One region of the Delftia sp. DS1230 genome, then DNA from elsewhere that is predicted to be linked to it. Evidence: riboswitches for the same ligand, from Rfam matches in the RefSeq annotation. Region 1 holds a riboswitch; the other holds the start of a gene.
What was found. A riboswitch is a leader RNA that binds a small molecule or an ion and turns the genes downstream of it on or off. The one in region 1 is predicted to bind thiamine pyrophosphate.
Positions count from the first base shown of each region.

Region 2: another riboswitch for thiamine pyrophosphate. It lies ahead of thiC (phosphomethylpyrimidine synthase ThiC); the one in region 1 lies ahead of AAN986_RS10600 (long-chain-fatty-acid--CoA ligase).

Region 1 is NZ_CP157763.1:2,367,192-2,381,881, forward strand. Features, by position in the region: gene AAN986_RS10565 (porin) at 1-806, opposite strand, end outside; gene AAN986_RS10570 (tannase/feruloyl esterase family alpha/beta hydrolase) at 981-2,690, opposite strand; gene AAN986_RS10575 (4-hydroxyphenyl-beta-ketoacyl-CoA hydrolase) at 2,886-3,773, shown strand; gene AAN986_RS10580 (MarR family transcriptional regulator) at 3,780-4,280, opposite strand; gene AAN986_RS10585 (CocE/NonD family hydrolase) at 4,497-6,326, shown strand; gene AAN986_RS10590 (TetR/AcrR family transcriptional regulator) at 6,378-7,004, shown strand; gene AAN986_RS10595 (DUF418 domain-containing protein) at 7,001-8,050, shown strand; TPP riboswitch at 8,111-8,202, shown strand; gene AAN986_RS10600 (long-chain-fatty-acid--CoA ligase) at 8,269-9,387, shown strand; gene AAN986_RS10605 (acyl-CoA reductase) at 9,384-10,880, shown strand; gene AAN986_RS10610 (ABC transporter ATP-binding protein) at 10,882-11,667, shown strand; gene AAN986_RS10615 (ABC transporter permease) at 11,664-12,425, shown strand; gene AAN986_RS10620 (ABC transporter substrate-binding protein) at 12,464-13,474, shown strand; gene AAN986_RS10625 (SDR family oxidoreductase) at 13,476-14,273, shown strand; gene AAN986_RS10630 (methyl-accepting chemotaxis protein) at 14,281-14,690, opposite strand, start outside.
Region 2 is NZ_CP157763.1:4,554,970-4,569,659, forward strand. Features, by position in the region: gene AAN986_RS20510 (MacB family efflux pump subunit) at 1-12, shown strand, start outside; gene AAN986_RS20515 (efflux transporter outer membrane subunit) at 14-1,387, shown strand; gene AAN986_RS20520 (porin) at 1,427-2,482, opposite strand; gene thiC (phosphomethylpyrimidine synthase ThiC) at 2,814-4,757, opposite strand; TPP riboswitch at 5,023-5,148, opposite strand; gene AAN986_RS20530 (nitroreductase) at 5,211-5,873, opposite strand; gene cysE (serine O-acetyltransferase) at 5,936-6,760, opposite strand; gene AAN986_RS20540 (RNA methyltransferase) at 6,796-7,623, opposite strand; gene AAN986_RS20545 (inositol monophosphatase family protein) at 7,840-8,754, shown strand; gene fusA (elongation factor G) at 9,182-11,284, opposite strand; gene AAN986_RS20555 (helix-turn-helix domain-containing protein) at 11,630-11,980, shown strand; gene AAN986_RS20560 (hypothetical protein) at 12,018-12,401, opposite strand; gene AAN986_RS20565 (helix-turn-helix transcriptional regulator) at 12,543-12,836, shown strand; gene AAN986_RS20570 (ankyrin repeat domain-containing protein) at 12,897-13,319, shown strand; gene AAN986_RS20575 (hypothetical protein) at 13,719-14,690, shown strand, end outside.

The sequences.
Region 1 (14,690 bases):
TTCACGCCGGCCAGCTTGAAGTAGCCGCCCAGGTGCAGGCGCTCGTCATGCTTGGCGCTGGAGTTCATGCCGCCGAACACCGGGTCGGTGGACGAGGCCGGCGTGCGGCCGTTTTGCTGCTCGTAGCCCAGCGCCACGCCCCAGGCCGGTGTGTCGTACTTGGCGTACAGTGACCATTGGCGGCAGGCCTGCGTGTCCGATCCGCTCTCGCCCGGGCAGTTGGTGCCTGCCGGGCTGGGGCCGGCATTGACGGTGTCACGCCCGAAGCTGTAGCCCGCGCCCAGTGCCAGCCCGCCGAAGTTGCCGCGCCAGGCCAGCATGTTGTCGGCGCGCGAGTTGGGAATGTAGGCGTCCAGCGAGCCCATGGCGAAGACGGCCGGACCGATGATGTCCGAGTCCAGCAGCGACCAGAACAGCATGGAGTTCTGGCGGCCCATGGTCAGGCTGCCCCAGTTGCCGCCCAGGCCCACCCAGCTTTGGCGGCCAAAGCCGCGCCCGCCCTGGTTGAAGGTGCCCTGGTCGGGCGCAAAGCCCGACTCCAGCGTGTAGATGGCCTTGAGGCCGCCGCCCAGGTCCTCGCTGCCGCGCAGGCCCCAGCGCGAGGGCACCATGCTGGTGGTCGATGGCATGCGGCTGAGACCGCCGCCCGCCGCCACATTGTTCAGGTGCTCCACGCCCACATCGACGATGCCGTAGAGCGTGACGCTGGAGGTGCCTTGCGCGAAGGCGCCGAAGCTGGCGCCGGAGCCGGCCAGGGCCAGCACAGCGGCGGCCGCCAGGGTCAGCGGGGAAGGGGTTTTTTGCATGGTGATGTCTCCTCTGGTTTGAAAAATCGTTGCCGTCTTGGCGTGGGTGTCCGCGCGCCTTTTTTTCAGGCGCAGCGGGGCCAGGCCCCGCCGGGGGGCGGGACTGCGGACAAGGGGGTGGATGAGGGCGGAAGGGGGCGGGCCGTTCAGGCGCCGCCCGCCTTCAGTGCATGGTCAGCGGCAACTGAAGCTGGCAGCGCTTTCCATGTCGCCGCTGCCGTTGTAGCGGGCGGCCAGCGGATGGGGGCACAGCGGCCGGGTGCGCGTGGGCGACCAGTTGGCGGGCAGGTCGGCGTTGGTGCCGCCCGCGTTGCCCGCGCCGCGCGCACTGGCGATCACGCGGTCCGGCGCCTGGCCTTTCTCCACCCAGGCCACGAGGGAGCTGAGCATGTCGAACTGATCGGTGGCCGGGCCGCCGCTGCAGTGGTTCATGCCGGGCACCAGGTACAGGCGGGCGAAGTCGGCGGCGTCGCCATGGTTGCGGCGCAGCGTGTCGTACCACTGCACGGTGTCATCGCTGGAGAAGATGGGGTCGGCCGTGCCGTGGTAGACCATGAGCTTGGCGCCCCGGTTGCGCAGCACGGGCAGCTTGCCGTAGTCGGGCGGCATCATCAGCGACAGGCCGCTTTCCGTGAAGGTGCCGTTGGTCGCCTGCACCTTGGCCAGCATGCTGTCCACGCTGCCGTTGAGGGCGAACTGCGCGTCGTTGAAGCTGGCGGCGCTTTCCGGCGGCGTCTGCCAGATGAAGGCCACGGCACCGGAGTCGCGGCTGATGGGGTTGGAGAATTTCCAGCCGGCCCAGCCGGCCGTATCCAGGCCCGCGTCATACGGGAAGCTGTTGTAGATGCGGCTGCCGCCGCTGGTGGTGGCGCCCTTGAACAGGCCGGCAATGGTGCTCTTTTGCTCGGCGCTGAGGCAGCTGCCGTCGCGCGCACCGCCGCAGGTGGGCACATCGCGCGACAGGTCGAAGCTCGCCTGGCAGGCTGCGCCGGCCTGCACCATGCCGTCGGTGGCCCCGTCCAGCGCATCGCACCGGGCCAGCACGGCCTGGCTGACCAGGCGGCGCTCGGCCTGGGTGAAGCCCGTGCCCAGGTCCGAGGGCGTGGTCGCCAGCTTCGCATAGCCCTGGGCGCCGGCAATGTTGGCAATGGCCGCCAGCGGCAGGCGCGTGCCGGGGTTGCCGGCGATGATGCCGTCGTACTGGTCGGCATAGCGCGAGGCCGCCACCATGGCGTGGCGCCCGCCGTTGGAGCAGCCGCCCAGGTAGGAGCGGTCAGGCCCCTTGCCATAGGCCGTCTGCAGCGCGCTGCGCGCCATGGGCGTGAGCTTGCCCACGGCCTGGTAGCCATAGTCCAGCCGCGCCTGCGGGTCCAGGCCGAAGAAGGGACCCAGGCTGCCTGCATGCCCGGCATCGGAGCTGAGCACGGCAAAGCCCATCTGCAGCGCGTTGCCCAGCGGCCCGCCGCCCAGCGCGCCCACGGCCGTGCTCACGACGCCGTCCAGCCCGCCGTTGGCCTGGTAGAAGAAGCGCCCGTTCCAGTCGCGCGGCAGGCGCATCTCGAAGCCCACGGCGTAGTTCTGGCCATCCACGGTGCTGACGCGCTCGTGCATGCGGCCGGTCACGCGGCAGTGCTCGGCAATGGGCTTGCCCGCCACCGCCAGCGTGCCGGCGGCCACGGTCTCGGCGGCGGTGATGCGGGTGTTGGGGAAGGATATTTTCGCGGCCAGGTCCGTGCACGACAGCAGCGTGGCGGGGCGGGCCTCGGCCAACTGCGCGATGCCGTCGCTCGAGCCGCCGCAGGCCGACAGCAGCAGGGCGGGCAGGGCGGCGGCCAGCGCGGCCGGCAAGGCGCGGGAACGGGTCTTGTGGATCTTTCTGTCCATGTCTGTCTCCTCGGAAGGTGGTGTGAAGCCTCAGCGCGAATCCGTTGCGTGGCAGCCGTTGCCTGCATCTGCATCGCTTTCTGATGGCCGCGATTTTGGTTATATTTAATAACCAATTCAAGCGGCCTTTGCGAATTTCTTATTGGGACTTCCCCTTGATTGCGGGGCAGGCAGCAGGCCGCACAGGAGACAGACATGGACCACGAAAAACTCATTGCCATCGACATCCACACGCATGCCGAGGTGAGCTGCTGGAACCCGTTCGACAACTACGGCGAGGAGTACGACCGCGCCGCCGACAAGTACTTCGGCAACGGCCGGCGCCCGACCATCGCCGAGACCGTTGCCTATTACCGCGAGCGCAACCTGGGCCTGGTGATGTTCACGGTGGACAGCGAATCGCAGCTGGGCCGGCGCCGCATTCCCAACGAGGAGATCGCCGAGGCTGCGCGGGCCAACAGCGACATGATGGTGGCCTTCGCCAGCATCGATCCGCACAAGGGCCGCATGGGTGCGCGCGAGGCGCGGCGGCTGATCGAGGAAGAGGGCGTCAGGGGCTTCAAGTTCCACCCCACGGTGCAGGGCTTCCATCCCTACGACCGCATGGCCTGGCCGATCTACGAGGTGGTGGCCGAGCACCAACTGCCGGCCATCTTCCACACGGGCCACAGCGGCATTGGCAGCGGCATGCGCTGCGGCGGCGGCCTGCGCCTGGCCTACAGCAATCCCATGCACCTGGACGACGTGGCCATCGACTTTCCCGACATGCAGATCGTGATGGCCCACCCCAGCTTTCCCTGGCAGGACGAGGCCCTGTCCGTGGCCCTGCACAAGCCCAATGTCTGGATCGATCTGTCGGGCTGGAGCCCCAAGTACTTTCCCCGGCAGCTGGTGCAGTACGCCAACACCCTGCTCAGGGACCGCGTGCTCTTCGGCAGCGACTATCCCCTGATCACGCCCGAGCGCTGGATGAAGGATTTCCAGGAAGCCGGCTTCAAGCCCGAGGTGATGCCCGGCATCCTCAAGGGCAATGCGGTGCGGCTGCTGGGCTTGGACCGGCCCGCCGCGCAGAAGGCGGACTGAGCGCGCTCAGTTGTAGATCTTCTGCAGCAGCTGGATCAGCGTTTTGCGCTCGGCATCGGTCAGGCGGTAGGTGGCATCCATCTCCAGCTGGGCCGCCGTTCTTTCTGCCTGGGCCGTGAGTTCGGCGCCGGCCGGCGTCAGGTGCACGCCCACGGCGCGGCGGTCTGTGGGATGGGGGCGGCGCTCGATGAGCTTGCGCCGCTCCAGGGCGGCGATCAGGCCCACCAGGTTGGGCGGCATCACGTCCAGCGCCGTGCACAGCTGGCGCGAGGTGATGCCGGGGTTGTGGGACACCAGGGACAGCACGGAGAACTCCACCATCTTGAGATCGTGGGTGGCCATGCGCTCCACGAACACCTCGATGATGGACATCGAGGCACGCCGGGCGTTGTAGCCGACCAGGGTGTGCAGGAAAGAGGCGTCGATGGACGGCCCCGGCGCTGTGGCGCCGGACGGGGCCGTGTTCTCTTCGGACGGAGCGGGCTTGGATGTGCGGGCGCGGGGCATGGGTTCAAGGAACTGAAAATCGAATCATAGTGTGGCGCGCGGCTGCCGTGGTCCGGGGCCTAAGGCCGTGGCGATTGGCCGCGTTCGCCTTCAGCCTGTCTTCAGGCGTGCTTCAGCCCCCCTTCAGCCTGCGCGTGCGCCATGCGCCCGGACGGTCCTACATTGCGGCCTGCCCCCTTGCGGGCATGACTGCATCAGCAACCAGGAGGACCATCCATGATGACTTTTCGCCATTCCCGCGCGTGGCTCGGCGCGGCCGGCATCGCCACCCTTGCCCTGGGCCTCGCGGCCTGCGGCGGGGGCTCTTCGGGCAGCACCAACCCCGGGCCGCGCATCTGGGGCTACATCCAGCTGCCTGACGGCAACAAGATGCGCTATTCGGTGGTCTTCCCCAAGGGGCCGGGGCCTTTTCCCGTGCTGATGGAGTACGACGGCTACGGATCGGGCTCGGTCACGGACCAGACCACCCAGGAATGGACCCAGGAAGGCTATGCCGTGATGGGCCTGAACGTGCCCGGCACAGGCTGCTCCACGGGCGAGAACCAGTGGGCCGACGCCTCCGTGGGCGCGGCCGGGGCGCATGCGGTGGAGTGGGCGGCGCGCCAGGCGTGGTCCACGGGCAAGGTGGGTATGGTGGGCTATTCGTACTCGGGCTACGACCAGCTGTGGGTGGCGGCCCAGCGTCCGCCCAGCCTCAAGGCGATCGCGCCGGGCAAGAACGTGGCCGATCCCTACCGCGACGTGGCCTATCCGGGCGGCATCCAGAACATCGGCTTTCCCGCCAACTGGTGGCGGCAGTTCCCCGCGATATGGCGCAAGGCCGCCGACGATGCCAGGGCGCTGGATGGCGATACCGGATGCGCCCAGGTCGTGGAGGACAACATCCGCAAGATCCAGCGCCCTGACCTGGACATGGCGCGCTGGCTGGACGAGGACCGCTTCTTCGGCGCCCGCTACGCGCTCAAGAGCGCCATGAACTCCACGCACCGCATCGACATCCCCACGCTGGGCACCCAGTCCTGGCAGGACGAGCAGGTGGGCACCCGTATGGGCTACTACGAGGACAGCATCGCCCCGGACAAGATGTGGCTGATCAGCTCCAACGGCGACCACCACACCGACAACGCCCCCTTTCTGCGCGAGACCATGAAGCGCTTTTATGCGCGCTTTCTCAAGGGCGAGAGCAATGGCTTCGAGCACACGCCCCGCGTGCTGCTGGCGCAGGAAATGCAGTGGATGAACGGTGGGGGCGACTATGGGCAGCTGCGCCCCTCGGCCGTGGCCAGCTTTGACCGGCTGCCCGTGCGCGTCACGCCCATGACGCTGTGGCTGCAGCCGGGCGGCGGCCTGGGCGATGCGCCGCCGCAGGCCGAGCGCCAGTCGGCCAGCTACCGCTACCCGTTGCCGGGCGCCGAGGCCAACCATCCCGACGCGGATACCGAGTCCGGCGCGGGCCAATGGACGGCCAGCCCCGCCGGGCAGGGCCTGCTGCGCTTCACCACGGCCCCGCTGCCGCGCGCGCTGAGCTTTTATGGCGAGGCCTCGCTGGACCTGTGGCTCAGCGCCACGGCCGGCGACACCGATGTGCAGGTCACCGTCTCGGAGGTGCGTCCCGACGGCCAGGAGATGTTCGTGCAGCGCGGCTGGCTGCGTGCTTCCATGCGTGCGCTGGACGGCCAGCGCTCCACCGCCTTGCGGCCCTGGGGCGATTTCACCGAGGCCGCCGTGCGCCCGCTGCGCCCCGGCGAGCCCACGCTCATGCGCGTGGAAATTCAGAAATTCGCCCATGTGTTCCGCGCGGGCTCCAGCCTGCGCGTGACCCTGGACACGCCTTCGCAGACCGGGTACTGGGCCTTCGACCATCTGTCCACGCCTTCGACCAACACCGTCTGGCTGGACCGCAGCCGGCCGTCGAAGATCGTGCTGGGCCACATCGCCTATGCCCATGAGCGGCAGCTGCCGGACTGCCGGCGCATGCTGCGCCAGCCTTGCAGGCCCAACGAGGAGGCCGTTCCTTCGGGCGTGGGCCCCCTGCCGCCGCTGTGATTTCATGCCCCGGTGTTGACTATGAATGAACGTTCGTTCATCATTCGGGGCATGAAAAAGAAAGAAGACATCAGCGAGCGCCGGGCCGTCATCGTGGAGGCCGCCCTGCAGTGCTTCGTGGAGCGCGGCTTTCACTGCACCAGCATGCGCGACATCGCGCAGGCTGCCTCGGTGAGCCTGGGCAATCTGTACAACCACTTCGACAGCAAGCAGGCCTTGATTGCCGAGGTCGCCACGCAGGAGCAGACCGAGCTGCTGCCCTTGCTGCAGGCGCTGGAGCGGGCCGCAGCCCCTTCGCTGCCTGTGGTGGCGCAATTCCTGGCCGCCTACCAGGCGCTGTGCCGCCAGCGGGAATGGGCCGTGCTCAGCGCCGAATGCCTGTCCGAGATCGCGCGTTCGCCCGGGCTGGCGCCGGCCTTCGAGGCCAACCGCAGGCGCATGCTCGACGGCCTGGCAGGCTTCATGGAGCGCGGGGCGCAGCAGGGCCTCTTGCGGCCCGCCGTGCCCGTGCGCCTGGCCGCGCAATTGCTGCTGGATGCCGTGGAAAGCGATGCGCTGCGCTTTGCGCTGGCGGTGACGCCGCAAGAAGACGCGGGGGCGGATGAAGGGGTCGATGTGCTGCATCCCGCCTTGCTGGCCTGCCTTCTTGGAGGCGAGGCACGGGGGGACGCGACATGAGGCACGCCACCGGCAGGGGCGCCCGCCTGGCGGGGCTGGACCTGGCGCGCTACCTGGCGCTGGCAGGCATGGTGTTCGTCAACTTCAAGCAGGCCATGCATCCCGCGCTGCAGGAGCCGGGTTGGCTGCTGTCGTTCTTCCATTTTCTGGAGGGCAAGGCCTCGGCCACCTTCGTGGTGCTGGCGGGACTGGGCCTGGTGCTGGCCACGCGCTCGCTGGAGCCGGCCACGGCGCGCCTCTGGACGCTGCGCCGCGCGCTGTTCCTGCTGGTGGCCGGTGGCATGAACCTGCTGATCTTTCCGGCCGACATCATTCACTACTACGCGGTGTATTTCGTGTTGGCCATCGCCTGGCTGCAGGCCGGCGCACGGGCGCTGCTGGCCGGCATGGCGGCAGTGGCCGTGCTGTCCGCCTGGGCCTTGCTGCAGCTGGACTACAGCCAGGGCTGGGACTGGGCGAGCCTGTCCTACCAGGGCCTGTGGGAGCCGGCCGGCTTTGCGCGCAACCTGCTGTTCAACGGCTTCCATCCGGTGCTGCCCTGGTTTGCGTTCTTCCTCTGCGGCATGCTGCTGGCGCGCCTGCCGCTGGCCGAGCCGCGCGTGCAATGGGGCCTGGTGGCTGCGGGCGGCTTGATGGTGGGCGCGGCCTGCGCCGTCTCGGCACTTGCGGCACAGAGTGAATGGGCTCCCTGGCTGGCCACCGGCCCCATGCCGCCCGGCCCAGCCTATCTGCTGATGGGCCTGGGCTGCGCCAGCATTGCCATAGGCGCCTGCCTGCGGCTGGCCGACCGCTGGCCCGCCGGACCGTGGCGCGGCCTGCTGCCGGCCGGGCGCATGACGCTGACCCTGTACCTGGCACACATCCTCATCGGCATGGGCCTGCTGGAGGCCATGGGCGCTCTGGACGGATCACGCAGCCTGCGCGAAGTGGCCGTGGCCGCCGCGCTGTACGTGATCATCGCCAGCCTGGCCGCCTGGGCCTGGAGCAAGAAGGCGGCGCAGGGGCCCGTGGAGTGGGTGATGCGGCGGCTGACGGCACTGGGCTGACGCAGTCTTGCAGGGCGATGGCCCCGGGCCTGCGGCGTTGGCGACCCTGCTGTAAGATAGCTCTCCGCTCCGGGGTGCACGCCAGTGCTGAGATCCACACCCGAGAACTTGAACCGGGTCATTCCGGCGGAAGAAGAGCTTGCACCCCTGCGTGGCCGCCCATGCGCCACGGGCGGGGCGCCTTCGGAGCATCACGTCCCAGCTCTCGAAGGAATTCCATGGACAAGGCCCGGCCCCAGGCGGCTTCTCTGGTCGCAGACCTGCTTGCATTCATCGCCATGGACGGCTGCACCGACGAGCAGTTCGACGCACTGGCGCTGCGGCTGTTCGCCTACCAATACGAATCGAATGCGCCGTTTCGCAGCTTCTGCCAGCGGCGCGGCGCCACGCTGCGCAATGTGAAGACCTGGAGCGACATTCCCGCCGTGCCCATCGATGCGTTCAAGGCCATGGAGCTGCGCAGCGAGTCGGCCTCGCCCGCGGAGCGCGTGTTCATGACCAGCGGCACCACGGGCCAGGCCAAGGGACTGTCTTCGCGCGGGCGTCACTTCCATCCCGCGCTCGATGTCTACGATGCGTCGATGACGCGCAACTTCGCGCAGCGCTTCATGGCCGGGCACGAGCGCCTGCCAATGGGCATCCTCTTTCCCGACGAGCAGGCCATGCCCAACTCTTCGCTGGCCCACTACCTGGCGCTGGCCAAGACGGAATTCGGCACTCCCGACAGCCGCTACTTCCTCACCCCCGACGGCCTGGACATGCCCGGCCTGTGCGCCGTGCTGGAGGAGTCCGAGCGCAGCGGCCGCCCCTATGCGCTGCTGGGCGCCAGCTTCAGCCTGGTGCATGTGATGGACGCGCTGCGCGAGCAGGGCCGCAGCTTTTGCCTGCCGCCGGGCAGCCGCATCCTGGACACGGGCGGCTACAAGGGCCAGTCGCGCGAGCTGCCGCTGGAGGATTTCTACGCCGACCTGTCCCGGTTGCTGGGCGTGCCGCGCAGCCACTGCATCAACATGTACGGCATGACCGAGTTGAGCACGCAGTTCTATGACGACGGCAATGCCACGCTGCCCTCGGTCAAGTCGGGGCCGCACTGGATACGCTCGCGCCTGGTCGAGCCCGTCACCGGCCGCAGCGTGGCGCCCGGCGAGCGCGGCATTCTCGTGCACTGCGACCTGGCCAACTACAACGCGGTCACCACCATCCTCACCGAGGACGTGGGCCTGTGGGCCGGCCATGGCGAGAACAGCGGTTTCCTGTTGCTGGGGCGTGCCGAGGGCGCAGCGGCCAAGGGCTGCTCGCTGGCGGTCGATGAATTCGTGAAGGCCGCTGCTGCATGAACATCGAGAGGATCACGGCCGGCTACCTGCCCGAACTGCCTGGTTTGCGCGAGGACGAGGTGCAGTGGCATGTGCTGCCCTTCGAACGCAGCGGCGTGCGGCTGGAAGTCTCCGTGCCCCTGCTGACCGGCCCGCAGATGCATGCGCTGGCAGCCCATGTGCGCCGTGCCGCCGACCGCCACCTCAGGGCCATGCCCGTGGCCGAGATCATCGATGCCATCGACCGTGCCATTGCCCGCCTGCTGGACCGCAGCGATCCCTATCGGCGCCAGGCCGAGGCCTGGCTGCCCGTGGTCAGCGGCTATGACGCCGACATGGTGCGCCTGGGGCTGACGGGCTTCTTCAAGACCTTTCGCGCCGCGCAGCTGCGGCGCTTCGTGGCCGAGGACTTTGCCAACCCGGCCGTGCTGGACGGCTTCCAGCCCGCGCCCAAGGGCGGCGCGGTGCGCGCCTTCGGGCCCGACCTGCTGATGCACAGCTGGGCCGGCAATGTGCCTGCGCTGTCCCTGTGGAGCCTGGTCTGCGGCCTGCTGGTCAAGGCGCCAGCCATTGGCAAGCTGGCCAGCGCCGAGCCGCTGTTCGCGGGCTGGTTCGCACGGCTGCTGGCCGAGGTGCACCCGCCGCTGACCGATTGCCTGGCCGTGGTGTGGTGGAGCGGCGCGGGTGGTGTGGATGGGGCGGATGGCGCCGATGGCGTGGATGGCGGTGGAGCCGCCGCGCTCCATGCCGAGGCCGACACCGTGCTCGCCTACGGCGGCAACCAGACGCTGCAGGCGCTGCGCCAGCGCCTGCCCGTGACCACGCGCTTTCTGCCGCATGGCCACAAGCTGGGCTTCGGCATGGTGGGCGCCCAGGCGCTGGACACGCTCAAGGCGCCCGCCGTGGCGCGGCTGGCGGCCTGGGACGTGATGCGCTACGACCAGCAGGGTTGCTACTCGCCCCATGTCTTCTACGTGGAGCGCGGTGCCCCCGTGCCGCCGCGTGCCTTTGCCGACTATCTGGCGGCCGAGCTGGCCAACCTGCAGCGGCGCTTTGCGCGCCGGCCGTTGGAGCTGGAGGAGGGCGCCGCCGTGGCCCGCTGGCAGCAGGCCGTGGAATGGTCGGGCGACGCGCAGCAGCTGCTGGGCCCCGTTGACGCGCCCTGGAGCGTGGCGTACAGCGACAGCCTGCAGCCGCTGGCGCCCACGGCCCTGTACCGCACGATTGCCGTGGTGGGTGTGGACCGCCTGGATGACGCCGTGCCCGTGGTGGCCGCGCAGCGCGACTACCTGCAGACGGCCGGCATTGCCGCCTCGCCCGAGCAGCTGTACCGCCTGGCCGGCCTGCTGGGCGCGGCCGGCGTCACGCGCATCAGTGCCATCGGCTCCATGAGCATGCCCGAGGCCGGCTGGCACCATGACGGCCGCTTCAACCTGCTGGACCTGGTGCGCATGACCGAGATAGAGCAATCTGCCGAGGCGGCGGCGCAGCCGTTTGCGCCGTATGCGGACTGACATGGCGAACCTGCAAGAGGGGACGGACGGGGCTGCAACCATGGCGTTTCTCGATGTCGAGCAAGTGGTCTTCACCTACCCGGGCCGCCCGCCCGTGGTGGACGGTGTGGACTGGCGCGTGCAGGCCGGTGAGGTCCACTGCCTGCTGGGCCGCAGCGGCTGCGGCAAGACCACCTTGCTGAAGCTGGCGGCGGGGCTGCTCAGGCCGCAGTCGGGCCGCATCCTGCTGCGTGGCGCCGAGCTGGCCGAGCCCGGCCCGCAGCTGGGCTTCATGTTCCAGGCGCCCACGCTGCTGGAGTGGCATACGGCGCTGGGCAATGTGCTGCTGCCCGTGTCGCTGCAAAGGCGCCCCGCGCCGCAGGACGAACAACGCGCCCTGGCGCTGCTGCAGCAGCTGGGCCTGGCCAGCCATGCGCAGCGCCATCCGCGCCATCTCTCGGGCGGGCAGCAAAGCCGCGTGGCGCTGGCGCGGGCGCTGGTCCTCGATCCGCCGCTGCTGCTGCTGGACGAGCCCTTTGCCGCGCTGGACGCCATCACGCGCGCCGAGCTGCAGGACGACCTGCTGCGCACCTGCCGCGAGCGCGGCACCACGGTGCTCTTCGTCACCCACGACATCAACGAGGCCGTCTACCTGGGCGACCGCATCGCCCTCATGCACGGCGGGCGCATCGTGGCCGATATGGCAGTCGATCTGCCCGCGCCGCGCACCCAGGCCATGCGCCACGGGCCGGCGTTCAACGAACACTGCGCCCGCGTGCGCGCAGCCCTGGACAGGACGGCGGCATGACGGTGTCCTTGTTCCATGCCCGCCTGCTGGCCGCCGCGCTGGCGCTGGTCCTGCTGGGCCTGTGGGAGCTGCTGGTGCGGCAATGGGGCCTGTCCGCCCTGGTGCTGCCGGCGCCCTCGGCCATTGCGGCATCGCTGTGGACGGGGCTGGCCACGGGCTATTTCTGGCCGCACATCTGGGCGACGCTCCAGGCCCTGCTGCTGGGGCTGGCGGCCGGCAGCGCGATCGGCCTGCTGGCGGGCATGGCCCTGGCTGAATCCGAGCTGCTCGAGCGTGTGCTCAAGCCCTACGTGGTGGTCAGCCAGGTCGTGCCCAAGCTGGCGCTGGCGCCGCTGTTCGTGCTGTGGTTCGGCTTCGGCATGCTGCCCACGGTGCTGATCACGGCGCTGATCTGCTTTTTCCCGCTGATGGAAAACACCCTGACCGGCCTGCGCCAGGTCGATGCCCAGCGGCTGCAGCTGTTTCGCATGCTGGGCGCCACGCGGCTGCAGACGCTGCTGCGCCTGAAGCTGCCCACGGGCCTGCCCGCCATTCTTGCGGGCCTGCGCGTGGCCGTGGTGCTGGCCCTGGTCGGCGCCGTGGTGGCCGAATTCATGGGCGCCAGCCGGGGCCTGGGCGCCGTGGTCATCGCCGCCCAGGGAATGATGGACACCACCCTCATGTTCGCCGCCCTGGTGCTGATCGCCGCCATGGGCCTGCTGCTGTACCAGGCCTGCCTGGTGCTGGAGCGCCGGCTGCTGCGCTCGCGCGCCGCCTGACCGTCCTGAACACTTCCGAAACCTTTTCCCCAAGCGCCATGCACACACCGCAATCCCCCTTCCTCACCCGCCGCAGCCTGCTGGGCGCCTCTGCCGGTTTTGCCGGCCTGGCGCTGGCCGGCAATTGCCTGGCCGCTCCTGTGCAAGGCAAGATCCGCCTGGCGGGCTGGAGCAAGCCCATCAGCGAGATCACCAACATCCTGGCCGAGCCCGACAAGGGCTTCTTCAAGGCCCAGGGCGTGGAGCTGGCCTACCTGCCCGGCGCGGGCGGCGGCGACGCCATCCGCAACATGCTCAGCGGCCAGGCCGATGTGGCCTTCACCGACCCCGGCTCCTTCTTCATGGCGCTGGACAAGGGCGAGAAGCTGGTCGCCATCTACGACATCTACCCGCAGAACGTGTTCAACGTGGTCTCGCTCAAGTCGGCCGGCATCCGCAAGCCGGCGGACCTCAAGGGCAAGAAGATCGGCGTCTACAGCCTGTCCAGCGGCACGCGCCAGAACCTGCTGGTGATGCTGCACCAGGCCGGCCTCAAGGAGTCGGACGTGACCATCGTCGTCACCGGCCTGCTCAACTTCGCGCCGCTGATGCAGGGCCAGGTCGATGCCACGGCCGCCACCGACACCGGCCTGGCCGTGGGCCTGCGCAAAGGCATTGGCGAGGTCGATGTGATGCAGGTGCGCGACCACCTCAACATCTCCAGCGACATGTTCGTGGTGCGTGAGGACACGCTGCGCGACAAGAAGGACCTGCTGCGCGCCTTCCTCAAGGGCTACCGCGACAGCGCCGCCTGGATGATGGCCAACCCTGAGGAGGCCGCCACGCTGGCCGGCAAGCACGCCATCGACGGCACCCAGCGCGACATCAACCTGGACGTGATCCGCCTGCGCAATGCGTCTTCGCAGCCGCTGCAAGCCGGCAAGCCGCTGGGCAGCTTCGACCTGGCCGCCCTGCAAAAGGGCGCCGACGCCTACCGCGCGCAGGGCATGGTGCAAAGGCAGATCAAGGTGTCCGACGTGGTGGACACCAGCCTGCTGCCCGGGGCCTGAGATGGCACAGCCGTCTTCCCTGGGCCTGCAAGGCAAGGTGGTACTGGTCACCGGCGCCGGCCGCGGCATAGGCGCGGCCATTGCCACCGCCTTTGCGCGCGAGGGCGCCACCGTGGTGGTCAACCACCTGTCCAACGATGCTGCCGCCGCGCAGACCGTGGCGGCCTGCCAGGCTGCGGGCAAGCAGGCCGGAGGCGATGCCTGGGCCATCAAGGCCGATGTAGGCTCGCAGCCTGCCGTCCAGGCCATGACCGAGGCCATTGCGCGCGAGGCGGGCGCCATCGACATCGTGGTCAACAACGCCTTCAGGCCCTATGCCTTCGATCCCGAGCGGCGCAGCCGTTTCGACGACCTGGACTGGAGCGACTACCAGGCCCAGTACGACGGTGCCGTGGGCGCGGCCTTCAACGTCTGCCGCGCCGTGCTGCCGCAGATGCGCCAGCGTGCGCGGGGCAGCATCGTCAACATCGCCAGCAACCTGGTGGAGCACCCCGTCGTGCCGTACCACGACTACACCACGGCCAAGGCCTCGCTGGTGGCCTTCAGCCGCAACCTGGCCAGCGAACTGGGGCCCGTGGGCATACGCGTCAACTGCGTGGCGCCGGGCCTGGTCTATCCCACGCAGGGCACGCAGGACACGCGCGAGTCCTTCCGCGAATCGCTGATGGCCGCCACGCCGCTGCGCCGCCTGGCAAGCCCCGAAGACGTGGCGGGGCCGGTGCTGTTCCTGGCCTCGGAACTGAGCGGCTTCATGACGGGACAGGTACTGTTCGTCGATGGTGGCCTGGTGATGCGCTGAGCCTGTTCTAGAACTGCTCCCACTCATCGGCCTCGGCCATCTCGGCCATTCCGGCCGCCGTGGCGCGGCGGGGTGTTGCCGCCTTGGCGGGCAGCGCCACAGGCGCGCTGGAGGCCGCAGCCGCTGCCGCGCGCAAGGGCTTGGCGGGGAGGGGCACGGCAGGGGCCAGCGCGGGAGACGGCCTGGCGGTCTGTGCACGCGCCGGCACGGCCGCTGCCACTGTCGTGGACTTGGACAGGGCGGCCTGGGGGCGGGTCGCGTTCTCATCCAGCCGGAACACGCTGACCAGTTGCACCAGCTGCGCGGCCTGCTTGTTCAGGCTGTCGGCAGCAGCGGCAGACTCCTCCACCAGGGATGCGTTGTGCTGCGTCACCTGGTCGAGCTGCTGCACCGCGTCGCTGACCTGGGTCACGCCCT
Region 2 (14,690 bases), 2.2 Mb from region 1:
TCGAGAGATTGACATGCATATGCTGAAGACCGGCGTGCTGGCATGCGCAGTGGCCCTGGCCGGCTGCGGCGCCATCACGCGCACAACCTACGAGGCGCCGCAGGTGGCGCTGCCCGCACAGTTCGAGCATGCGCAGCCCTCGGCGGCCGCGCCTTCGCCCGAGGCATGGTGGCGCGCCTTCGGCGATCCGCGCCTGGATGCATGGATCGACATGGCCCTTGCGCGCAACCCCGACCTGGCAACGGCAGGCATCCGTGTGCGCCGCGCCGCGCTGCAGGCGCAGCTGGCGGGCCGCGCCCTGCTGCCGCAACCCGGCGGCACACTCAGCACCGGGGCCAGCAGGCCGCTGTCCGGCAGCCCGCGCAGCACGCTGGAGACGTCCAGCGCCACGCTGAGCGTGGGCTGGGAGCTGGACCTGTTCGACCGCCTGGGTGCCCAGCGCGATGCGGCCGTCTTCGAGGCCCAGGCCAGCGAGCAGGACAGGCAGGCCGTGGCCCTGTCCCTGGCGGCCACCACCGCCAGCCTGTACTGGCAACTGGCCCTGGCCAACGAGCGCCTGGAATTTGCGCGGCAAAGCCTGGAGTACACACGCCGCACCGGCGAGCTGGTGGAGGCGCAGTACCGCAGCGGCGCCGTATCCAGCCTGGAACGGCGCGAGGCCAGGCAGGCGCTGGCCGAGCAGCAGGCGCTGCTCAGCCAGTACACGCAGGCCCGCGCCGAACTGCGGCAGGCGCTCAACGAGCTGCTCCTGGGCGCCGAGGCACCCGGTGGCGAGCCGCAGGCCCTGCCCACGGGCGCGCTGCCTGCCATTGCCGCAGGACTGCCCGCCGAACTGCTGGGCCGCCGCCCCGACCTGCGCGCCGCCGAACTGCGGCTGCGCGCCTCCCTGGCCAGCAGCGATGCGGCCACCGCGCGCTACTACCCCACGCTGTCGCTGACCGGCAGCCTGGGGGGCTCCAGCAACTCGCTGCTCGACCTGCTGGCCAACCCCGTGGCGGCCCTGGGCGCCAGCATGACCCTGCCTTTTCTGAACGTGGGCGAGATGCGGCTGAACACCGCCATTGCGCGCAACCAGCATGAAGAGGCCGTGGTCAACTTCCGCAAGTCGCTGTACGCCGCGCTGGCGGAAACGGAAAAAGCCCTGTCCGCCCGCACCGAGCTGGCCAGCCAGGAGCAGGCACAGCAGCGCGTCATGCAGGAATCGGCAGAAATCACCCGCCTGTACGAGGCACGCTACCGCGCAGGCCAGGTACCCCTGCGCACCTGGCTGGATGCGCAGGAGCGCAGCCGCAACGCACAGCTGGCCCTTTCGGCCCTGCACCTGGCGCAACTACAAAACCAGGTGACGATCAACAAGGTGCTGGGCGGCGGATGGCAAGCCCCTTGAGCAAGGGCCGGCAACCTCCGCCAAAGTGCCCCGCCCCGGTCAGAACGAATGCGCCATGCCCAGGTACAGGCCGGTCTGGCTGCCGCCCGGCGCCGGGTTGTTGTTGGTGGTCTCCACCGAGAAGTTCGCATTGCCGCCATTGCGCACATTGCCCACGCTGGCGTACAGCAGCGTGCGCCTGGACAGCGCGTAGTCGGCGCCCGCCATGAACAGGTTGGCGCTGCCGCCGCCGTTGTTGACCGTGGTGCGGTAGCCCGCCCCGATCAGCGTCAGCGGGCCTGACACCTTGTAGCGCGCGCCCATCCAATACTGCCGCGCCTTGTTGGGCACGCCGGCCGCGCTGTCGGGCGCAGACAGCTGCTCATAGCCCGCGAACAGCTTGAGCGCGGACAGCGTCACCGTGCCGCCCAGCGTCAGGTTGCGGGATGTGGTGTAGAGATCGCTGAAGTGGCCATTGGCATCGCGGGCCACATCGTAGATGGCGCGCAACTCGAACGTGGGCGCGGTATAGGACACCGACAGCGCATCCTTGCGCAGCCGCGATGTGCCCTGCGGCTGCTCGCCCAGGCCGGTCAGCGCCAGCACGCGCAGGCCGCCCCAGCTGGGCGTTTCGTACGAGATCATGTTGTCATGCCCGCCCCAGTTGCGCCCCCGAACCAGCGTGGCCGAGCCGATGAACTGCTGGCCCGTGGGGTCCAGCGCCCAGTGCGCATCCGAGATCGACAGGTCCTTGCCCAGTTTCAGCGTGCCCCAGCCGCTGCGCAGGCCCACGAAGGTGCGGCGGTTGAAGAAACCTGCGCCGTTGAACCTGGCATCGTCGATGCTGAAGCCCGACTCCAGCGTGAACAGCGCATGCAGCCCTCCGCCCAGGTCCTCCTCCCCCTTGAAACCCAGCATGCTTGTGCCCCACTGGTTGCCCACGGCCCGCCACAGGCTGCCGGAGCCCCCCGTGGCCGGGTCGTACACATTGTTCTGGTAGTCCACCCCCGCGACCACACGCCCGTAGAGCGTGACCGAACTCTGGGCCTGGGCCGCCAGGGCCGTGCCCAATGCAAGCGCGGCCAGGCCAGCGCTGCGGATCATGCGTTTATTCATCTCCCTCTCCTCCCGATTGCCAGTTGGCGAAAGCCCTCGCCACTAAGGCCAAGGCGTACTGAAATCCTTGCCGGCCATGCGTGAAAACTGCGGCCGTGCAGTCAGCGCGTTCTTGTTCTTGTGCCTGCGAAGCCTGCGGGGCAACGCCGGTAACGGCTGGTCATGGAATTCTCGGCGGGAGAAGGTGGCTGGAGATAAACGATTCGGCGACGGACTGATCCTCAGCCATCACGGACCGCTAGGTGTTTTCCCAAGGAAAGGCCGCCGCGCCATCCACGGCGGCCACGGGCCGCGCATTGCACGCAGCCCGGATCGGCTCAATGCCGCGCGATCAACGCGCCGTCGTATCGCTGCTGGCCGCCACGATGGGGATATAGAACTCTCCGCCCGCGCGGTTGAATTCCTCGGCCTTGGCCTGCATTCCGGCGGCAATGCCTTCCTGCTCGGCCACGCCCTTGGCAGCGGCGAATTCGCGCACTTCCTGGGTGATCTTCATGGAGCAGAACTTGGGGCCGCACATGGAGCAGAAGTGCGCCACCTTGGCGCTGTCCTTGGGCAGGGTTTCGTCGTGGTAGGCCTGGGCGGTGTCGGGGTCCAGGCCCAGGTTGAACTGGTCCTGCCAGCGGAAGTCGAAGCGGGCCTGGCTCAGCGCGTCGTCGCGGGCGCGGGCGCCGGGGTGGCCCTTGGCGACGTCGGCGGCGTGGGCGGCGATCTTGTACGCGATGATGCCCTGCTTGACGTCGTCGCGGTCGGGCAGGCCCAGGTGTTCCTTGGGCGTGACGTAGCACAGCATGGCGGTGCCGAACCAGCCGATCATGGCCGCGCCGATGGCGCTGGCGATGTGGTCGTAGCCGGGGGCGATGTCGATGGTCAGCGGGCCCAGGGTGTAGAACGGCGCCTCGTGGCAGTGCTTGAGCTGCTCGGTCATGTTGGCCTGGATCATGTGCATGGGCACGTGGCCGGGGCCTTCGATCATGGTCTGCACGTCGTGCTTCCAGGCCAGCTGGGTCAGCTCGCCCAGGGTCTTGAGTTCGGCAAACTGGGCCTCGTCGTTGGCGTCCGAGGCGCTGCCGGGGCGCAGGCCGTCGCCCAGCGAGAAGCTGACGTCGTACTGCTTCATGATGTCGCAGATGTCCTCGAAGTGCTCGTACAGGAAGCTCTCGCGGTGGTGGGCCATGCACCACTTGGCCATGATGGAGCCGCCGCGCGAGACGATGCCCGTGCGGCGCTGGGCCGTGAGGTGGATGTAGGCCAGGCGCACGCCGGCGTGGATGGTGAAGTAGTCCACGCCCTGCTCGGCCTGCTCGATCAGGGTGTCGCGGAAGATGGGCCAGGTCAGGTCCTCGGCGATGCCGCCCACTTTCTCCAGCGCCTGGTAGATGGGCACGGTGCCGATGGGCACGGGCGAGTTGCGGATGATCCAGTCGCGCGTGGTGTGGATGTTCTTGCCGGTGGACAGGTCCATCACGTTGTCCGCGCCCCAGCGGATGGCCCAGACCAGCTTCTCGACCTCTTCCTCGATGCTGGAGGTGACGGCCGAGTTGCCGATGTTGGCGTTGATCTTGACCTTGAAGTTGCGCCCGATGGCCATGGGCTCGATCTCGGGGTGGTTGATGTTGGCCGGGATGATGGCGCGGCCGCGCGCCACTTCGTCGCGCACGAATTCGGGCGTGATGATCTTGGGGATGGCAGCGCCCAGGCCGTTGCCGGCCAGGCGCGCCTCGCGCGCGGCGTCCTGCTGGTACTCGGCCATCCATTCGCGGCGGCCGTTCTCGCGCAGGGCCACGTACTCCATCTCGGGCGTGATGATGCCCTTGCGCGCGTAGTGCATCTGGGTGACGTTGCCACCGCTCTTGGCGCGGCGCGGCTGGCGCTGCAGCGATGCGGCCTCGGCCCGCAGGCGGGCCACGCGCTCGTCTTCCTCGCCGCGCTTGCCGCCATCGTCCAGGGCCTGGCGCAGGCGGCCGGCGTAGTACTCGCTGTCGCCGCGCGACTCAATCCAGGCATTGCGCACGCCCGGCAGGCCGCTGCGCACATCGATGGCCACGGCCGGATCGGTGTAGGGGCCCGAGGTGTCATAGACGCTGACCTGCTCGCCATTGGTCAGCTGGATATCGCGCACGGGCACGTTGAGGCCGCTGTGCAGGCTGCCTTGCAGATAGCTCTTGGTGGAGGCCGGGAACGGCTTGCGCGACTGCGCCAGCAGGTCGGAAAAACGCTGTGCGTCTGGAGCTTCGCCGGCTGCGGGGGTGAAGATGGAATCGGGAGCGTTCATGTCGGGTTCCTTGCGTTCAAAGCGTCGATCAACAACGCTCCGGGAACCGGACACTCCTTGGGCTGTGCCAAAGGCCGCGCACCGGGCTATGCCAGTGTGGGCCTGCCAGGGCCGTATGGCCTTGGCCCCTGGTTGCCACGCACGCCAAGGCGCACGAGCAGCCTTGGTTGGCAAGGGTCGATGCGCATCGGATGGTGGCCTGCCTGGCCGTTGCGGCCCTGCGTGTATCCGCCGTGGCGGACTTCCATCCTCTGACTTCGGCCCCGCTTCAGGGTCCCGCTCTTCTTCCGCCGGTATCAACCGGATCAAGTTCGTCGGGTTCGCCGCCTGGCCCATGCAGCGCATGGACCGGTTGGCATCTCAGTGCATCAGCACACCCCGGAGCAGCGGCAAGTATAGGGGATGGTTGGCGGCCCATCGCCTGCGGGTTTGCCCAGGGGCCATGCGCCGCCGTCAGTCGAAGCCGCGCAGCGCACCCCATTCGGCCAGCGGAGCGCGCGTGGCGCGCCAGCCGTTGATGGGGGCGTTCTTGTCCTCGTAGCCCAGCGCAATGCCGAAGGCCACGTGGTAGCCCTCGGGCAGCGCCAGCGCCTGGGTCACGGCGTCGTTGTAGCGGCGCCAGAAGCCCTGGGCGCAGGTCGCCAGGCCATTGGCGCAGGCCAGCAGCATGAAGGACTGCAGGTAGATGCCCAGGTCCACCCATTGCGGCAGGCCCATGCGCTCGTCCACCGCCACGATCAGGCCCACGGGCGCGCCGAAGAACTGGCCGTTGCGGGCCAGCTGCTCCAGCCGCGCGGGCTTGTCGTCGCGCGGAATGCCCAGCGACTGGTACAGCTCTTCGCCATTGGCAAAGCGCCGGCTGCGGTAGGGCTCCCAGAGGTTGGGCGGGTAGGACAGGCCGGGCTGGGCGTCCTGGGGCTCGGCTTCGGCAACGGCGGTCAGCAGCTGCTGCAGCGGCTCGCCCGTCAGCGCCAGCACGCGCCAGGGCTGCAGGTTGCCGCCCGAGGCCGCATTGGCCGACTGTTCCATCAGGGTGCGCACCAGCGCCGCATCGGGCGACTGGGGCAGGAAGGCGCGCACGGAGCGGCGCGCATGCAAGGCCTGTTCAACGTTCATGCTGGTCGGAGTCTCCGGTCTTCTTGGGGGATCTTGGGGATCTTTGGTGATCTTGTGCAGGCCTACTTGCCCATGATCTGGTCGATCTTGTCCTTCTGGAAGGCCTGGGGGCGCTCGGACTCGCAGGGCACGCAGTCGCCCACCTTGCTGCCGGCCGAGAGCTTGGCAATGGCCTCCCACAGCAGCGCGATCTGCTGCTCATGCGCGGCCGCGCCATCGCTCAGGCCGCGCATGGCCTGGGCCACGGGGTCCATTTCCTGGGTGATGCCGTAGGCCGTGAACGGCTGGGGCGCGGCAGAGGCCGGGACCTTGATGGACTCGGCCTTGGCCGATGCCGGGTCGTGCTCGGTCACGTCGGCGCTGTGGCCGTTCTTGCTGGCGATGATGCGCGCCGGAATGCCCACCGCCGTGGCGCCTGCGGGCACGGGCTTGATGACCACGGCATTGCTGCCGATCTTGGCACCGTCGCCCACTTCGAAGCCGCCCAGCACCTTGGCGCCCGCGCTGACCACCACGTCGCGGCCCAGCGTGGGATGGCGCTTGGCGCCCTTGTACAGCGAGGTGCCGCCCAGGGTCACGCCGTGGTAGATGGTGCAGCCGTCGCCGACCACGGCCGTCTCGCCGATGACGACGCCCATGCCGTGGTCGATGAAGACGCGCTCGCCGATGACGGCGCCCGGATGGATCTCGATGCCGGTGAGCCAGCGGCCGATGTGCGAGATGAAGCGCCCCAGCCACTTGAGGCCATGGTTCCAGCACCAGTGCGCCGGACGCTGCAGCCAGATCGCATGAAGACCCGGGTAACAGGTGATGACCTCCCAGGTGCTGCGTGCCGCAGGGTCGCGGTCGAGGATGCACTGGATATCGGAGCGCAGGCGGTCAAGCATCTAGGGGCTGGTTATTGTTGACAAGACCGCTCAGTCTAGCGTTTCGGTGGGGTGCTCTGCAGCATGGCCTTCGCAACACCGCGCAGGATGTGGATTTCCTCGGCGGTCAGTTGCGAGCGGTTGAAAAGCTGGTTGAGGCGCGGCATGAGCTTCTTGGGCGCAGCCGGATCGAGAAAGCCGATATGCGCCAGCGCCTGCTCCCAATGGCCCAGCATGCCGGCCACCTGGGCCGCGTCGGCGCGCTGCGGCGCGGGCGTGTGCTCCACCACGGGAAAGCCGCCCAGCGCCTGGCGCCACTCGTAGGCCACCACCTGGATGGCCGCCCCCAGGTTCAGCGAGCCGAACTGCGGATTGGACGGAATCGACAGCGCCACATCGCTGCGGTAGACATCGTCGTTGCTCATGCCGAAGCGCTCGCAGCCGAACAGGAAGGCCACGCCGGACTGGTTGCAGCGCGGCGTGGGAGCCGGTGCGGACACGGATGCATCGGCAGGCGGCGCCGCTTCATCGGGCGCATCGGCCTCATCGGGCGCAGCCAGCACATCCAGCGCCCCGCTGAGCAGCAGCTCGAAATGCTGTCGCGGCGTGCGCGTGGGCGGGCCGAAGTCGCGCGGCGTCATGGCCGTGGCGCACAGGTGGCTGATGCCGTCCAGCGCCTCCTCCAGCGTCTCGACCACGCGCGCATTGCCCAGCACGTCCAGCGCGCCGCTGGCCCGCTGGATGGTCTCTTCCTTGCGCAGCACGTTGGGCCAGCGCGGGCGCACCAGCACCAGGTCGTCAAAGCCCATGGTCTTCAAGGCGCGGGCGGCGGCGCCCACATTGCCGGCGTGGCTGGTTTCTATCAGTACGAATCGGGTTTTCATGGCGTCGCTGGCCTGCCGGCGCCGGCAGAGCCCCCAAAACGGGACAGGTTGCGCAGCACAAAACGGACAAGGCGGGTAAAATTGCGCGCTATTGTCGCCGCCCCGCATCGCCGGACGCGGCTTTTTCCGTTCTTACCCGCGTCAAACAGCCTGCTTTTGCCAGAGAAGACCGTCCTCTCCTTGCACAGCCGCTGCTCCGCCAACGCCTCACAATCTATGTCGACCAACCTGCATCCCATGCTCAACGTGGCCATCAAGGCCGCACGCGCCGCCGGCGCCATCATCAACCGCGCGGCTCTTGACGTGGAATCCGTGCGTGTCGCACAAAAGCAGGTCAACGACTTTGTGACTGAGGTGGACAAGGCGGCCGAGCAGGCCATCATCGAAACCTTGCTGGGCGCCTACCCGGGCCACGGCATCCTGGCCGAGGAATCGGGCAACGAGTTCGGCGCCAAGAACTCCGACTACGTCTGGATCATCGATCCGCTGGACGGCACCACCAACTTCATCCACGGCTTCCCCGTGTACTGCGTGAGCATTGCCCTGTCCTTCAAGGGCAAGGTGGAGCATGCCGTGGTGTACGACCCCTCGCGCAACGACCTGTTCACGGCCACGCGCGGCCGCGGCGCCTACCTGAACGACCGCCGCATCCGCGTGTCCAAGCGCATCCAGCTCAAGGACAGCCTGATCTCCACCGGCTTCCCCTTCCGCCGTGGCGACAACTTCAAGCAGTACATGAACATGCTGGGCGACGTGATGCAGGAAACCGCAGGCGTGCGCCGCCCCGGCGCCGCCGCGCTGGACCTGGCCTACGTGGCAGCCGGCTTTGCCGATGGCTTCTTCGAAAGCGGCCTGCAGATCTGGGACGTGGCCGCCGGCAGCCTGCTGGTGACCGAGGCCGGTGGCCTGGTCGGCAACTTCACGGGCGAGGCGGATTTCCTGGAGCAGAAGGAATGCCTGGCGGGCAATCCGCGCATTTATGGTGCGCTGGTCGGCATCGTTGGCAAGTACAGCAAGTTTGCTTCGGCTGGGGAGAAGGCGGGTGTGCGGCAGGCTTTGGCGGATTCGGGTGAGGCGGCTCCGGCTGCTGATGTGGAAGCTACTGAATCTGAGCAGCAGCCTGAGGCCTGATTTCGGCTTCTCCTCTCTTATGAAAAACAGCTCCTTCAAGGAGCTGTTTTTCGTTGGGCGTGGGTTCGGTGCGCTTTTTGCCCCTGCCGGGGGTTGCTTTTCGGGGCCGGGTCTCGGCCCGGCGGCCGACTGCCCTTTCTTGATTCGCCAAGAAAGGTCAGATCAAAGAAGGCGACCCGAATGTCCACGTCCCTTCGCTTCGCTGCGGGCAACCTGCGCCGGGCCGCCTGCGGGGTTCGCCGTGAAACTCGTTGCGCGCTGCGCGCTCCACTCAAACATCACGGCGAGTCAGTTGACGAAGCAGTCCTGTCCTTCGGCAGGACTGCAACCCCGCAGGCGGCCCGGCGCAGGCGTGGACATACGGGAGGGGTGAGAGGGGGCCTGGGTCAGGGGCAGCATGCTGCCCGCTGCACGTTTGCCGCCTCTTTTACCTCGCGCGTGCGTTGATCACGGCCTCGGCCACGTTGCGCGGTGCTTCGGCGTAGTGCTTGAACTCCATGGAGTAGGTGGCACGGCCTTGCGTTTGCGAGCGCAGCGAAGTGGCGTAGCCGAACATTTCGGACAGGGGCACTTCGGCCTTGATGGACTTGCCGCCGCCGGCCATGTCGTCCATGCCCTGCACCATGCCGCGCCGCGAGGACAGGTCGCCCATGACGGTGCCGGCGTAGTCTTCGGGCGTCTCGACCTCGACGGCCATCATGGGTTCCAGGATGACGGGGCTGGCCTTGCGGGCAGCTTCCTTGAAACCGAAGATGGCCGCCATCTTGAATGCCATTTCGTTGGAGTCCACGTCGTGGTACGAGCCGAAGGTCAGCGTGACCTTGACGTCCACCACGGGGTAGCCGGCCAGCACGCCGCTGGTCAGGGCCTCGATCACGCCCTTCTCGACCGCAGGGATGTACTCGCGCGGCACCACGCCGCCCTTGATGGCGTCGACAAACTCGAAGCCCTTGCCGGGCTCCTGCGGCTCCACCGTGAAGACCACGTGGCCGTACTGGCCCTTGCCGCCTGACTGGCGCACGAACTTGCCGTCCACGTCGGTGACTTTCTTGCGGATGGTCTCGCGGTACGCCACCTGGGGCTTGCCCACGTTGGCTTCCACGTTGAACTCGCGCTTCATGCGGTCCACGATGATTTCCAGGTGCAGCTCGCCCATGCCGGCAATGATGGTCTGGCCCGATTCCTCATCGGTACGCACGCGGAAGGACGGGTCTTCGGCCGCCAGGCGCGACAGGGCAATGCCCATCTTTTCCTGGTCGGCCTTGGACTTGGGCTCCACGGCCTGGGCGATCACGGGCTCGGGGAAGACCATCTTCTCCAGCACGATGGGCGCGGACGGGTCGCACAGGGTCTCGCCCGTGGTCACGTCCTTCAGGCCCACGCAGGCAGCGATGTCGCCGGCGTGGATTTCATCGACCTCCAGGCGTTCATTGGCATGCATCTGCACGATGCGGCCGATGCGCTCCTTCTTGTCCTTGACGGAGTTGAGCACGCTGTCGCCCTTGTTGAGCACGCCCGAGTACACGCGCACAAAGGTGAGCTGGCCCACGAAGGGGTCGGTCATCAGCTTGAAGGCCAGGGCAGAGAATTTCTCGCTGTCATCAGCATGGCGCACGATGATGGAGCCATCTTCCGCATGGCCTTCCACGGGCGGCACCTCCAGCGGGGAAGGCATGAGCTCGACCACGGCGTCCAGCAGGCGCTGCACACCCTTGTTCTTGAAGGCCGAGCCGCACAGCATGGGCTGGATCTCGCCCGCAATGGTGCGCAGGCGCAGGCCGCGCAGGATGTCGGCCTCGGGCAGGTCGCCCTCTTCCAGGTAGCGGTTCATCAGGTCTTCGCTGGCCTCGGCAGCCGCCTCCACCATGGACTCGCGCCACTTCCTGGCGTCTGCCACCATGGCTGCGGGAATGTCCTGGTACTCGAACTTCATGCCCTGCGTGGCCTCGTCCCAGATGATGGCCTTCATCTTGAGCAGGTCCACCACGCCGGTGAACTGCTGCTCCGCGCCAATGGGCAGCACGATGGGCACGGGGTTGGCCTTGAGGCGGTCGATCATCATCTGCCGCACGCGCAGAAAATCCGCGCCCGTGCGGTCCATCTTGTTGACGAAGGCCAGGCGCGGCACCTTGTACTTGTTGGCCTGGCGCCAGACCGTCTCGGACTGCGGCTGCACGCCGCCCACGGCGTCATAGACCATGACGGCGCCGTCGAGCACGCGCATGGAGCGCTCCACCTCGATGGTGAAGTCCACGTGGCCCGGGGTGTCGATGATGTTGATGCGGTGCTGGTCAAAGCGGCCGTCCATGCCCTTCCAGAAGCAGGTGGTGGCTGCCGAGGTGATGGTGATGCCGCGCTCCTGCTCCTGCTCCATCCAGTCCATGATGGCGGCGCCCTCGTGCACCTCGCCCAGCTTGTGGCTCACCCCGGTGTAGAACAGGATGCGCTCGGTCGTGGTGGTCTTGCCGGCATCGATGTGCGCGGAGATACCAATGTTGCGATAGCGTTCTATGGGGGTATGGCGGGCCATGAAAGGACTCCTGGGTGCTGATAAGCGTTGATGCGTGGATCTGCCGTGGGCTGGGATTCTCGCGGGGGTTGAATGAGGGTTGATGACAATTTGAATGTACGAAGACAATCGTACTATCTTCCGCAACTTCTTGCAGAACGATCCATGTTTTCACCACGCCATGCCCCTGTCTGCCAGATAACTGCCCGCGCCACGCCGCATCAGCGACGTGCGGCATTGCTTCCATGGCACAGTGGCGCCCCATCGACAGGATTGCGACTTGCGCAAGAAGGAACGCCACCAGCGTTCTTCCACAGGGCGCAGCGCGTTGCTGCAACCTGTTTGCACAAGTCCTGAGGACGATTCATGCTTGCCAACCACCCCGACCGCGAACAGATACGCCTGGAAAACCTGCTCAACGCCCTGGGCAACCCCCTGCGCCTGGCCGTGGTGCGCGCGCTGGCCGCAGGCCATGAGCGCGCCTGCGGCTCGCTCTTGCAGGGCCAATCCAAATCCACCATGACCCACCACTGGCGCGTGCTGCGCGACAGCGGCGTGATCTGGCAGCGCCCCGACGGCCGCGAAAACCTGCTCTCCCTGCGCCGCGAAGATCTGGATGCGCGCTTCCCCGGCTTGCTGGACGCACTGCTGCAAGCCCTGGCCGAAGACCCGCTGACCGAACAGGCGACGGCCGCCCACCTCAAACCCTGCCCCTGAAGCCCGGCCCCTGCAACGCAGGCGGCAGCCCTGCGCCCTACCCCTTCACGGCAAGCCCCGCCGCCACGCCCTCATCCGCAAACCGCTTGGCCGCCTTGAGCAGATAGCTCACGGCATAGAGGATGGGGTCATCGGCCTCGTCGCCATTCAGATGGTCCACCACCTCGATGGCATAGCCCAGGTCCACCGCCGTGTCGTGCAGCAGGCCCAGCAGTTCCTTGTCCTGCGGCTCCAGCGACTGCGCCTGATCAGCCTTGGCGTAGTAGATGCGCAGCAGGTCGCGGCACACGCAGTTGATGGCCGTGACCTTGTGGCTGGCGTGCAACTCCAGCACTTCGAGGGCAGCGCCCAGGTGCAGGACGGCGTCGATGGCCAGGTCGTCGAGGTTGGGTTGAGAAACGGTGCGGATGTCTTGATCCATCGAAGCCTCCTCTGATGATTGAAGCCTGCGTCTCGGCCTCGTACCGAGCTGTGCCGGATGCAAGGCAGCAGCAGCCCAAGATCAACAAAAGAGTTAAATATAACGTGGTTTAAATTGCATCAAAAACTGACGCTCTTGTCCATGCAAAAGCGTCCTGTCAAACGCGGCCGTCCAGCCGGCGCAACTTCGTTCGATGCAGACATTGCCCGAGCTTTCGGCGCGGCGGTACGCGCCCTTCGCACCGAGCGCGACATCTCCCAGGAGTCATTGGCCAACCTCGCCGACATCGAGCGTTCTCACATGGGCAAGGTGGAGCGTGGGGAGCACATGCCCACGCTGGTCATCGTGTTCAAGATTGCGAGGGGGCTGGGGTGTGGCGCGGCGGAGGTAATGGGGAGGGCTGAGGAGGAGCTGCGGAGTGGGACTGCGGACTAGCAGCCGAGACTCGCTGAGCTTCGAGACTTCCAAAAGAACGGCCGAGACCGGAGGTTGGGCATGGGTGACATCAGTGCGCTAATGAAAGCCATTGATGATGGGCAAATCACCGAAGTGAGACGGCTGCTTGAGGCTGGCGTCGATGCCAACGCAATGGATGAGGAAGGCCAGTCACCTCTGATGGCAGCAGCTTGTGCAAATAACGTGAAGGCCCTGGACTTGTTGCTGCAGTACGGGGCAGATGTGAGGCGGGCTTATGCGGACGGGTGGACTGCGCTTCACATGGCAGTCGATTTTTCAATCGACTCGACTATCCAACGCGGAGGGGATCTTGGGGATGAACCGCTTGATGCCATCCTCTGGCTGCTCGCGCATGGGGCTGACGTGTCCGCGGAGACTGAAAGGGGTGAAACGGCGGTTGACTTTGCTCGGGCGTATCGATCGGGTTGGGTTGAACAGGTGCTTCTGCGCAGCCAGTCTTGAAAGCGACAAACACTCGGCTCGCGTGTTGCTACGCCCAAGAGTCAATAGTTGGCAAGGAGCACTCTTGCGCTTGGAACATGCCAACGTCTGGTTGAGGCTGATTGCCATCGCAACCGCCGATCGGCAGACCCGGCTCTCGCATCATGAGAGCCAGCCTCCAATGCCGAGGGAACAAATGATGCGACTGAGATCGCCGATCACCTATTCGCCGTTCTGCAGATGAGCGGTCACGATGCAAACGAACTGAGCGCCTTGTCGCTGGTTGGCAGGCCATCTGGTCTCGTTGACCAAGACGGCCTGCAGCAACGTCAAGTACACAACGTACCAAAAATTTCAGAGAACACTTGACGATTCAAAATGAATCAAGGATCATTGCGTGAATCAATTTGAATTAACGCCATGTCAAAACGTCTCGTGCCTTCACTTCAGGAAATTCTGTACCGCTTGGTTGGGGCTGCGTCCGATGTCGCCCAGAGCCAACCATCATCGGACAAGCCAGGCCGTTTCCCGGTCGTTGTTCGACCAGAAACCCGTGCATTCCTGGAGGCACAAGCGGAATATCTGGGTGGCTCAATCGCAGGAGTGGCAGGAGCCATCCTAGACGGCGTAGCCATGACAACGCAGGGAGGACTAGGCACACTGCGTGGGGTAGCTGAGCGCTTCAATATTCTTGTCCAGGAGCACGGTCTATCTGTACCAGGCGCTGTAGATGCACTCTCAGACCTCGAATTTAGGTTAGCCGACTTCGCATCCACCGAATCGCTCCAACTTAAATTGAGCTCTTCCACCTTACGCAGCGTGGCAGACCGGTTCCATGTGGAATACGACTGGTTATCCGGCAAGAGCGACACGGTCTTCTCGCCTAGACCTGGCACTTGGTATAAAGCCGTTGAAGCTGCTGCAGACAAGCTGCTGGAAGCAAAGCGCTCTTGCACTCATGTAGAGCTAGCTCTATACATCAAGAACGGAACCGATCTGGAGATGGTTGATGATGAGCGGGGGATTGGTAGTTTGCCGCACTTTATACCAGTGCTCACGCGAACACGTGATCTTGTAGGTGGCGAGACTTTGGAAACCTACGAGGTTTGGAACGAAGGGCGGTGGTCGTATTGGCGCTGCCGCGAGCACATCAAGCTAGTCGTTTACTTCGCATATCGGCTTGGAATTTATATCACTGGCAGGCAACTCGTGCCGAACGATTACGACCTACTAGTTAATGGCAGTGCACTTCCTGCAACAATCCTGCGCCGCAATATTGGTACTGCGACTTGGCACCCAGACGACTACGTCATACCGGATTCAGCAGTGGCCAAAGCCCCGGACGAATGGAAAGCAATCATCACAAATCCGGAGTATGCCCACACCTTGGCA